Regions from separate parts of the Paenibacillus sp. JL3B1040 genome, predicted to be linked through region 1. Evidence: riboswitches for the same ligand, from Rfam matches in the RefSeq annotation. Region 1 holds a riboswitch; each other region holds the start of a gene.
The links. Region 1 has a riboswitch for thiamine pyrophosphate ahead of ACZF99_RS03130 (ABC transporter substrate-binding protein). Riboswitches for the same ligand answer to the same signal wherever they lie in the genome.

Region 1 (3,272 bases):
TGGACCACTTTCGGTTCACCCAGGCGTATAACAAGATGCCGAGAGAAAAACCTCCATGCCAAAACACCCACAACCACCCGGCGGTTTGCCCCCCGGCCCCAACCAGGGCTCCAAATCCGCCGAAGAGACCGGGAAAGGTCAAGATATGCAAAAAGGTCATCAATCCGCTAAATAAATAGGCGCAGGACAAAACGAGCAGCGCCGGAAAGCCGGAGGCCCGGTATTGGCTGTATATGATAAAGGCCGTGAGCATATCCCCGAAAATCAGCCAACCGATGGCGGCCGACACAAAGGGTTCGGCAGAGGGAAGCGCTGTCATACCGAACGGCAGCACCGCGAGCGACACCGCGATAATCAGGGTGCCGAGAAGGATGGCCAGCTTCCTTTGTTTGCTGCTGGAAGGAATGTCGAATACATGAGAAGCAACCTTATAATTTCCGTGCATCGGCGCGCGGGTTCCCCCTTCTGGATGTTAAATCATTGCAGTACCTCAAACATATTAGATTTTAAATATAGATGCAATCCTTTTGTGGATATTTCATTTTTGCATCCCCTTTCGGAACCCCCTTCACCAAAATGAAAATAGCCGCATTCGCTTGATGCGAATACGGCTGTGGTTGCTGGCAGCCCACCGATTCCGGCGGCAGCCTCGTCTATGCCTTCTTGGCCGACAATTTTTGATCGGAGCTCGGATTGCTCAGTTGGGGAAGCATGCGCATTCCCATGACCATCTCGGACGAGCAAAGCGGACAAACAGGGCTGTAATCAAACGTGAAATTATCCCGCATCCATCCTTTGCAATCGTCGCTCGTGCAGGTCCATACCGGCGTATTTTCCTCAGGAATTTCTTCTAACGTTTTTTTACGGTAGTTCATAATTCCCCTCCTTCAAGGTGAGCGTTCCAACCGGGTGCATAGATATAGTTTGTTGCGGTGCTATATGTGCCATCAGAAGCAGGCTTCTGAAAGTTAACCTCATGAATGATCTTTGGCGAAGAAAAACTGCCCTTAACGCGAGAGCGCATTAAGAGCAGTTTCTGGCTGGCTTACAGTTTAACAACGTTTTCGGCTTGCGGGCCGCGGTTGCCTTGAACCACGTTGAATTGTACGCGTTGGCCCTCGTCGAGGGTCTTGAAGCCTTCGCCGGTGATCGCGCTGAAATGAACGAACACGTCATTTCCGCCTTCCACTTCGATGAAGCCAAAACCTTTCTCAGCGTTAAACCATTTTACTGTTCCGGTTTCCATGGGAATACCTCCTGTTTCAAGATTAACATGATTCATTTTTTTAACAGAAGTCGCTCAAAAAGGCTGACCTTTATTGAACATGCACCACTTGTATAAAAAAAATTCACACATTGAAAAAAGTTCCAGTTTCAAAAAAAGTGACACTCTTTTCAATGCGTGAATGTGCGTGAATGAATATCCTCTTTCAAAAACAAGAGATGAACTCATTATATCCTTTTGCCAGATAAAAAGCAAATCCCCTGTTTTTGCAAGCCGGTCCGGAAAGACTGGACAAAAGCGGTTGACGAAAACTATAATGACAGATGTAATCTGCAGTCATACTGTTCAGGGGTGCTGGAATCGGCCGGCTGAGAGTGTATCCCTTAAGATACTGACCCTTTAACCTGATCTGGATAATGCCAGCGTAGGGAGCTATACCATGGACATGAACCTGTATTATATTCATATCCATTGCCTATCGCGTCCCGGATCCGGGACGTTTTTTTGTATCCGGACGTTTGGAATGCGCTTAAGGACGCGTATCCAGGGTTATACCTAGAACAAACTGCGGAAATTTAAACCCACGAAGGAGAGAATATGTCGTGAAAGTTCAACTACGTGCCGTACTGGCCGTGTTTCTCGGTTGCATGCTGCTCGTGCTGTCCGCCTGCGGCGGAGCAAACGGAAACAACGCCGGCAAAGCGGCGACCGGGAACAATGGCGGGCAAAATACCGAAGCCGCTGCGCCAAACCCGTCGTCCGGCGCAGAGCTGCAGAACGTCAAAGTCGTGCTCGACTGGAGCCCCAACACGAACCATACCGGGCTTTACGTCGCCCAGGATCAAGGATATTTCGCCGAAGAAGGGCTGAACGTGGAGATCCTCCTGCCCGGTTCCGGCGGCGCCGAAGCGATGGTGGCCTCCGGGGAGGTGCCGTTTGGCGTGAGCGTGCAGGAGAATGTCACGCAAAGCCGGATCCAGGGCGTACCGCTCGTATCCATCGCCGCTATCATTCAGCACAATACGTCCGGCTTTGCAGCGCCTGTGGCCAAGAACATCAAATCGCCCAAGGATTTCGAGGGTAAGGCATACGGCGGCTGGGGTTCTCCGGTGGAAAAAGCGGTGATCCAATCCATCATGGACCTGCAAGGCGCCGATGTCGGCAAGGTGAAGTTCCTCAATATCGGGGATGCCGATTATTTTACGGCCGTGAAGCGGGATATCGATTTCGCCTGGATCTTCTATGCATGGACCGGCATCGAAGCCGAACTGCGGGGCGAGCCGCTGGATATGCTCTACGTCAAGGACTTCTCCGAGCAGCTCGATTACTATACCCCGGTGCTTGTCACCAACGAGAAGACGACTCAGGAAGACCCCGAGCTGGTAAAGGCATTTATGCGGGCCGTGTCCAAAGGCTATCAATATGCGATCTCCTCCCCCGAAGAAGCGGCGCAAATCCTGCTCAAAGCCGTGCCGGAGCTCGACAAGGATCTGGTGGTCGCCAGCCAAAAATGGTTGAGCCCGAAATACAAGGACGACGCTCCGCGCTGGGGCGAACAGAAACGGGAAGTATGGCAGAACTACTCCGATTGGATGCATGAGCGCGGCCTGCTGGAGAAGCCACTGGACGTCGATGCCGCCTTCACCAACGAGTTTTTACCAAGTGAGTAGCCGCCAATAACGCCATGTGCCATGTATGTCAAATTCAAATTCGAAAGGATGAACCAACGGATGCCAAACGCACTGTTAAGTATTCAAATCATTCCGAAAACGCCGAACGGAGAAGACGTGATTCCCTATGTGGACCGGGCCATTGAGGTGATTCAGGCTTCCGGCGTCAAATATCAGGTGAATCCCCTGGAGACGACTCTGGAAGGGGATCTTGACGAACTGCTGGCGATCGTGAAGAAGATGAACGAGGCCGTCATCGAATTCGGTAGCACGGGTATCATTTCGCAAATCAAAATCTCGTACAATCCCAAAGGCGTCAGCATGGATAAGCTGATTGAAAAATATCGGCCATGAAGCTCCGCAGCCTTTGGCACAGC
Region 2 (3,272 bases), 2.0 Mb from region 1:
TGCGGTCCTCGGCTACCTTGGCGATCGCTTGCCAGATTTGCTCGCGGCCCTGCGGGTCCAACAGAGCCGAAGGCTCGTCAAGCAGCAGCACCTCCGGATCGCCGAGCAGCACCGAAGCGAGCGCCAAGCGCTGCTTCATCCCCTGGGACAGCGAATCGATCGGTACGTGGAGCGAAGGCAGGTCGAGCCCCACTTTAACCAAGGCGTCCTCCATTCGCGCGGACATCTCCGGCTGCGGTACGCTCAAGTTCTCCAGGGCAAAGGCCAGCTCCTCGTCAACGTAAGGCATGCAGAATTGCGTGTCGGGATCCTGGAACAAGAACCTCCACGATGACGGGAGCCGTTGTGCGGACGCGCGCATCGGAATTTCCACCAGGTCCGGGATGATGCCGGACAGCACCTGCAGCAGCGTCGATTTGCCGCAACCGCTGGGGCCCAGCAGCAGGACGTGTTCCCCGCGCCGAACGGAGAAATTCAAATCCTTGAACACGAATTCGGCTTCGCCGGGGAACTTCAGCCGGAGTTCCCGTACCTCTGCCGCCGTATCTGTTATTCGCATCAGTCGTTCAGCGCCGCGTAGTCTTTTGGATCCACCGGACGCAGCAGCGTAGTGACCCCCGTCGCTTCCACGGCTTTCACCACGGCGTAGGCGAAGTAACCGCAGATCAGCGCGGAACTGACGGCCCGCATCGCATATTTGGCGGTCAAGAGCCAAGGCTCGTAATCCTGTACGTACCCGTAGAAGAAATCCGGAATCACCGAGCCGGCAGCGGCCCCGATTCCGGCCAGAGCGGCAACGGAGCCGGAAAATTTCCGGTACCGGAACGCGGCGAACACCAATTCCGCCCCTAAACCTTGCAGCACGCTGTAAAGTACGAGCTGAACCCCCCATTCGCTGCCGAACAGAATTTCCACATGGGCTGCCGCCACCTCGGCAATCAGCGCCACCCCCGGCTTGCGGATCAGCAGGAACACAAGCGTTGCGGCCAGAAACCACATCCCGTACACCAGCTCATCCGCCTGGAAGAACAGGGGGGAGAACAAATTGTACACTGAGCTCCAGAAGTGATACACCACGCCAAGCACCAACGAGACCAGCACCGTCACCAGCAGATCGCTCAGCTTCAAGCCGCGGCCGATTCTTTTTTGGACAACCTCCGACATCTTCATCTCTCCTTTTAATCCCTAAATTTGAATTTCATCGCATCGCAAAAAAACCGCCTGAATAAGCTCAGACGGCGGTCAGGTCACGAGGGCGCACGAAAAAACGCAAAATATCCCGGACGATCGATTCTCTACGCTGGCATTATCCAGATCAGATTAACGGTCCGCGGCGCCGTATGCCGCTATCTCAGCCTGATTCGCTCAAGCCCCCGTATCCCTATGCGATTGTTAATTGTTATTAACATACACCAACCTTGCCCCGGCATCAAGTCTAAATTTATACAAATTCGTAAACCGGGGTTACAAGTTGCCGTATTGATTTCAGCCCTATTCTGTGTCAAGATAAGCGGAAGTGGCAACGAATTCATCAAACCAACGCAGCACTAACGGACAGACTAGGAGGATGCGATTTGGCCGCGAAATGGATGAAATGGTTGACGGAACTCTCCTCCCGGAAATGGTTGTCCCGGATGATGGGCAAGTTCTCCCATTCGGGCTTGAGCCGGGCGATAATTCCTTTCTTCGCCAAATCCTACGGGATTCCGCTGCATGAAGCGGAGAAGGAGCTTCGGGAATACCGGACGCTAAACGAGTTCTTTACCCGAAAATTGAAGCCGGGCATGCGCCCGCTGCACGCGGAGCCGGGAACGATGATCAGTCCGGTGGATGCGCTGATCACGTTTATGGGCGAAGTCCGATCCGGCACGATCCTGAACGTCAAAGGACAGGACTACGCTCTGGAAGAACTGCTGTCACGCTCGCCGCGTGTGGAAACGTACAAACACGGTTACGCCTTTGTACTTTATCTTAGTCCTACCGATTATCACCGGATTCATGCGCCCGTGGCCGGCAAGAAGCTGGAAAGCGAGCATATTAAAGGCCGGGTCTACCCGGTCAACGATTTCGGCATGCGTCATATGAAGAAGGTGTTGTGCCGGAACGAACGCCTGATTACTTATATTTCCCACGCTTACGGGGAGATCGCCCTCGTCAAGGTGGGAGCGATGAACGTCAGCAGTATCCAATACACCGACCCTTCGGCCAAAAGCTGGGAGCAGGGGGACGACCTGGCTTACTTCGAATTCGGCTCGACCGTCGTCCTGCTGACGCAAAGCGGCACCTTCATCCCTTTGCCCGGACTCGAACCCGGACGGAAGGTACGGATGGGCGAAGCGCTGGGCCGCTTCATCCCTGCGGACAAAAGCTGAATTCGCTTGTTCCGCTCCGCCGGCTTACGCGGGCCCTTCCCCTATTGTACCGTAATATTGCCGATGGAAGTCCCCAGCTCGACCAGCGGCCCCCCGCCGCCCCGCTTGCTGCTTCCTTCCGGCGCCCCGTTGATTTGCCCGAGGTCGCTTGACGTTTCCAGGTTGCAGGCCAGCGACGGATCCAGCTCCGCCGTCACGCTGCCTACGTCGGTTTTCGCCTGCAGCCGGCTGCCCGTGTCCATCCCGAGAATGTCCAAATTCAAGCTGCCGGTTGCCGTACGGATCGAGGATTCACCCGCCAATCGGGCATTCTCGACCCGGATCGAACCCACGTCCCCCTTGAGCCGATACGTTCCCGTCAACCCGCTCGCCGCGATTTCGCCGACATTGTTCGTGACTTCGAACTCCTCGATCCCGGCAGGGACCTCCACGATATAGTCGATGCGGAATTCGGTAAAATGCAGTTCCTTTTGGGCCCAATCCCACAGATTCCGATCCGGTTCGCCCTTGGCGTGCACGCGCACCTGCACCGCGTTGCCGTGAACGATAACGGAAACCTCGCTCTGTTCGAACAACTGATCCAGTTTTGCCTTGCGTGCCGGGAGGTCTGCGGCCTGGATAGTCGCCTTTACCGCGACCTGATCGGACGCGCCTTCTTTCAGCTCGAGACGGCCTACGGCGTTATCCAACTGCAGCTTGCCGGCGGTGCCGATTTCCCCGGTTGCCGAAAGTTCGTGCGAGCGTCCCGTAAACGTCAGATCGTCCTTCCACTCGCCGGCCGCCAACGCTACCGATTGCTGAACGGATGCCGCGGTATCGCTGACCGATTGACGAACCGAGTCGACGGCGTTTCCCTTCGTCTCCCCCCATTGCTGCCCCAGCGATGGGTTCTCCGCCGGG
Region 3 (3,272 bases), 2.6 Mb from region 1:
CAACCGCCTCGATGATATCCGCGCTGAACAGCATCCCCGTCTTCATCGCGTCTACGCCGAGGTCGGAGCCGACCGCCTCGATTTGCGCTGCCGTCGCTTCCGGCGGCAGCGGGAAGACATCGGTCACGCCCAGCGTGTTCTGGACCGTCACGGCGGTGATCGCCGACATCCCGTAAACGTCCAGCTCCTGGAACGTTTTGAGATCGGCCTGGATACCGGCTCCGCCGCCGCTGTCCGATCCAGCGACCGTTAGCGCCCGGGCGATCCGGCTCATCCGACCCACCATCCGCCGGCGGTGGCCGCCTGTATTTCGCGTACCGCCGCGTGACCCTTGAGCGAATGCGGATGCAGCTTCGCCAACTCGTCGAGGAACGCGATCTGGAAACTGCCCGGGCCGGCGGCCGCCGTCCGCTCGGCGGCGCGGGACGCGGCGGCGCCGTAGAAGGCCAGTCCGGCGGTGCCGGCCAGCAGCAGGTCGCGCTCCACCGCGGCGAAAGCCCCGAGCACCGACGTGAGCAGGCAGCCCGTGCCGGTCACCTGGGTCAGCAGCGCGTCCCCGCCGCTGACGATCCGGCACCGCCGCCCGTCGGTGATGACGTCTTCACGGCCGGTGATCGCCACGACCGTGTTCAGCGCCCGCGCGGCCCGCACCGCCAGCTCGGCCGCCTCGGCGGCGGCGGTGTCTCCGGCATCGACGCCCTTGATCTCGCGGGATTCCCCGACGAGATGAGCGATCTCCGCCGCATTGCCGCGCAAGAGCGACACCTTCACCTCGCGCAGAATGCGCTGGGCCGACTCGGTGCGAAAAGCGGTCGCGCCCGCGCCGACCGGGTCAAGCAGCACCGGTACGCCATGGGCGTTCGCCGACCGACCGGCCAGGATCATCGCCTCGACTTGCGGCGTCGACAGCGTGCCGATGTTCAGGACGAGCGCGCCGGCGATTCGGGCCATCTCGGCCACCTCCTCCGGCGCGTAGGCCATGACCGGCGACGCGCCAAGCGCGTACAGGCCGTTCGCCGTAAAATTCGTGACGACGACATTAGTCATGTTATGGACGAGCGGTTTCGAGTTCTGCACTTTTTCCAGCGCATCGGACAGATCTTTTTCCAATAAGCTCATGATCATTCAACCTCTCTTTCAATCCTTCACTTGATCGGAGTCAAGCAGCTTCATCGGCGCCGCAACCGGCCAGTCTTCCAGCCGATAAGCCATGTCCCAGAAGAGATACTCCAATTGGCAGCTTTGCAGAAAATGCTCGGCCATCCTTTGGCGCTCCGCCTCCTTGGCCTCTGCGGCCCAGCAATCCAACGATTGAACGAGCTGCTCCGTCACGCCGCCCGAACGTTGGCCGTAAAATTGAATCCACTCGTAGAACGGATGGTCCGACGTCGGTCGCACTTCCTCCAGCAGCTTTTGGCCAATCTCCAGATACGTCCATGGACAGGGCAACAGCACGGCGTAGATCTCGCCCAAACTCCCTTCGTGAGCCACCGTCAGCATATGGCGGATGTAATGATGTGCCGAAGGCGCGAGCGGAAAGCCCTGCAGATCCTCGAAGTTCACCCCGGCGGCCCGGCAAAAATTGTGATGAGGATGAATCTCACTGTTCAGGATGAAGGCGATCTGTTCGTTGAACATTGCGATTTCCTCGCGGGATCGGCATTTGGAAATGGCGATGCCGTAAATCCGCATGTAGGCGTTTAAATATTCGTAATCCTGCTTGACGTAATGAATAAGCTGCTCTTTCTTCAATTGGCCGCTCGCTATGCCTCGGACGAACGGATGATCACAAAGGGCTTGAAAAATTCCATCCGCCTGTCGGCGCAGCTCTTGCGAAAACCCCATCTGTCTCTACCTCCCATATATTTGGCTTGGAAATCCCCTGAGAGAGCATCGACAACGACCGGTCGAAGAGCGCAAAAAAGCCGCTCCGTAGAGGGAGCGGCTGGATGAAGCCCTAGGCAAACCGACGATCGGCAGCCAAGCGCAATTCATATGGGGCCGGCTCCACTTTCCTACGCTAGTATGAACTAGATCAGGTTCAAAGGGTCCAAGATGTTCTCTTGTCTCAGCCGATTACGGCGCCCCTAGTGGATTTCCTATGCAATTCATCTTTTACTTTACCGATCCCTGTCTGGATTGTCAATCCCGTCCAGCGAAAGATCGTTCGCTCTCTCGCTTCTCTCATTTCTCCCCTTATCTTTGATCGATACCACGAAACGGGGAGTTAGTTCAATTGCAAGCGAATCGTTTTGATTTCATAAGGCGCTACGGCCAGCTCGAGCTCCGCGGCCGAAGAGGGGTCTCCAATCGGCCGTTCCATCAGATCGGTCTCTTGCCAGGAGGCCACGGGAACTTCAAAATGCAAGCGAACAAGGCCCCGTCCGCCTTTATATTCATGGAAACGGACGATCAGCTCGTCGCCGTCTTCCGCTTTTTTCACCGCATCAATGACCACGTCCGCGGTGCCGCTCGTTTGGAGCAGCGAGAACGACGGCGTGTGAGCCTGGCCCGGCGTGGCGTAAACCGGCTGATTCAGCAGCGCTGCGGCCTGTACGGTGCCGCCTTCGGACCAATGCCCTTCATGCGGATACAAGGCATACGTAAACTCATGTTCGCCGCGATCGGCTTGCGGATCCGGGTAAGTCGCCGATTTCAGCAAGGACAGGCGAATCACATGATCCTTAATGTCATGGCCGTATTTGCAATCGTTCAGCAGGCTGACCCCATACCCGTGCTCCGACAAATCGGCCCATTGATGACCTACCGTTTCAAACCGGGCGAAGTCCCAAGACGTGTTCCAATGCGTTGGCCGCTTGACATTGCCGAACTGGATATCGTAGGTGGCTTCCGTGGCCCGAACATTGACCGGAAAAGCGACTTTCAGCAGTTGCTGGCGCTCCTGCCAATCGACCCGGGTCCGGAAATCGATCCGCCGATCGTCGGCGTACAGGATCATCTGTTGGCGTATCGTCGAACTCATGTAGGTCCAGGTAAAGGTAACGAGGGCTCGCAGCGCGCCAGTCACCACCTCACATTCCTGAAGCTGCTCGACTTCGCGTTGTTTTTCTTGGTAGAAAACATCGATGTCCCAAGCCTCAAACATCTTCGGCTTATCTTCGAACACCTGCAGCACGTTGCCCCGTTCGCCCGAGGCAAGCACCTCGCGCCCGGCGGCGCGGTCATATATCGAGGTGAGCTGCCCACGATCGTTCCACTCGATGCGGTACACCGGCGTGTCGATGCCATTGGACCGTACCTTAAACGGTTCG

Region 2: another riboswitch for thiamine pyrophosphate. It lies ahead of ACZF99_RS20625 (ECF transporter S component); the one in region 1 lies ahead of ACZF99_RS03130 (ABC transporter substrate-binding protein).
Region 3: another riboswitch for thiamine pyrophosphate. It lies ahead of tenA (thiaminase II); the one in region 1 lies ahead of ACZF99_RS03130 (ABC transporter substrate-binding protein).

Annotation. Positions count from the first base shown of each region.
Region 1 covers NZ_CM169317.1:727,215-730,486, reverse strand. The annotation lists gene ACZF99_RS03145 (sensor domain-containing diguanylate cyclase) at 1-445, opposite strand, end outside; gene ACZF99_RS03140 (cold-shock protein) at 654-875, opposite strand; gene ACZF99_RS03135 (cold-shock protein) at 1,046-1,246, opposite strand; TPP riboswitch at 1,563-1,674, shown strand; gene ACZF99_RS03130 (ABC transporter substrate-binding protein) at 1,873-2,895, shown strand; gene ACZF99_RS03125 (MTH1187 family thiamine-binding protein) at 2,956-3,249, shown strand; gene ACZF99_RS03120 (ABC transporter permease) at 3,246-3,272, shown strand, end outside.
Region 2 covers NZ_CM169317.1:4,526,000-4,529,271, forward strand. The annotation lists gene ACZF99_RS20620 (ABC transporter ATP-binding protein) at 1-559, opposite strand, end outside; gene ACZF99_RS20625 (ECF transporter S component) at 559-1,164, opposite strand; TPP riboswitch at 1,276-1,387, opposite strand; gene asd (archaetidylserine decarboxylase) at 1,575-2,372, shown strand; gene ACZF99_RS20635 (DUF4097 family beta strand repeat-containing protein) at 2,414-3,272, opposite strand, start outside.
Region 3 covers NZ_CM169317.1:3,292,298-3,295,569, forward strand. The annotation lists gene thiD (bifunctional hydroxymethylpyrimidine kinase/phosphomethylpyrimidine kinase) at 1-274, opposite strand, end outside; gene thiM (hydroxyethylthiazole kinase) at 271-1,119, opposite strand; gene tenA (thiaminase II) at 1,138-1,845, opposite strand; TPP riboswitch at 1,996-2,099, opposite strand; gene ACZF99_RS14860 (alpha-mannosidase) at 2,228-3,272, opposite strand, start outside.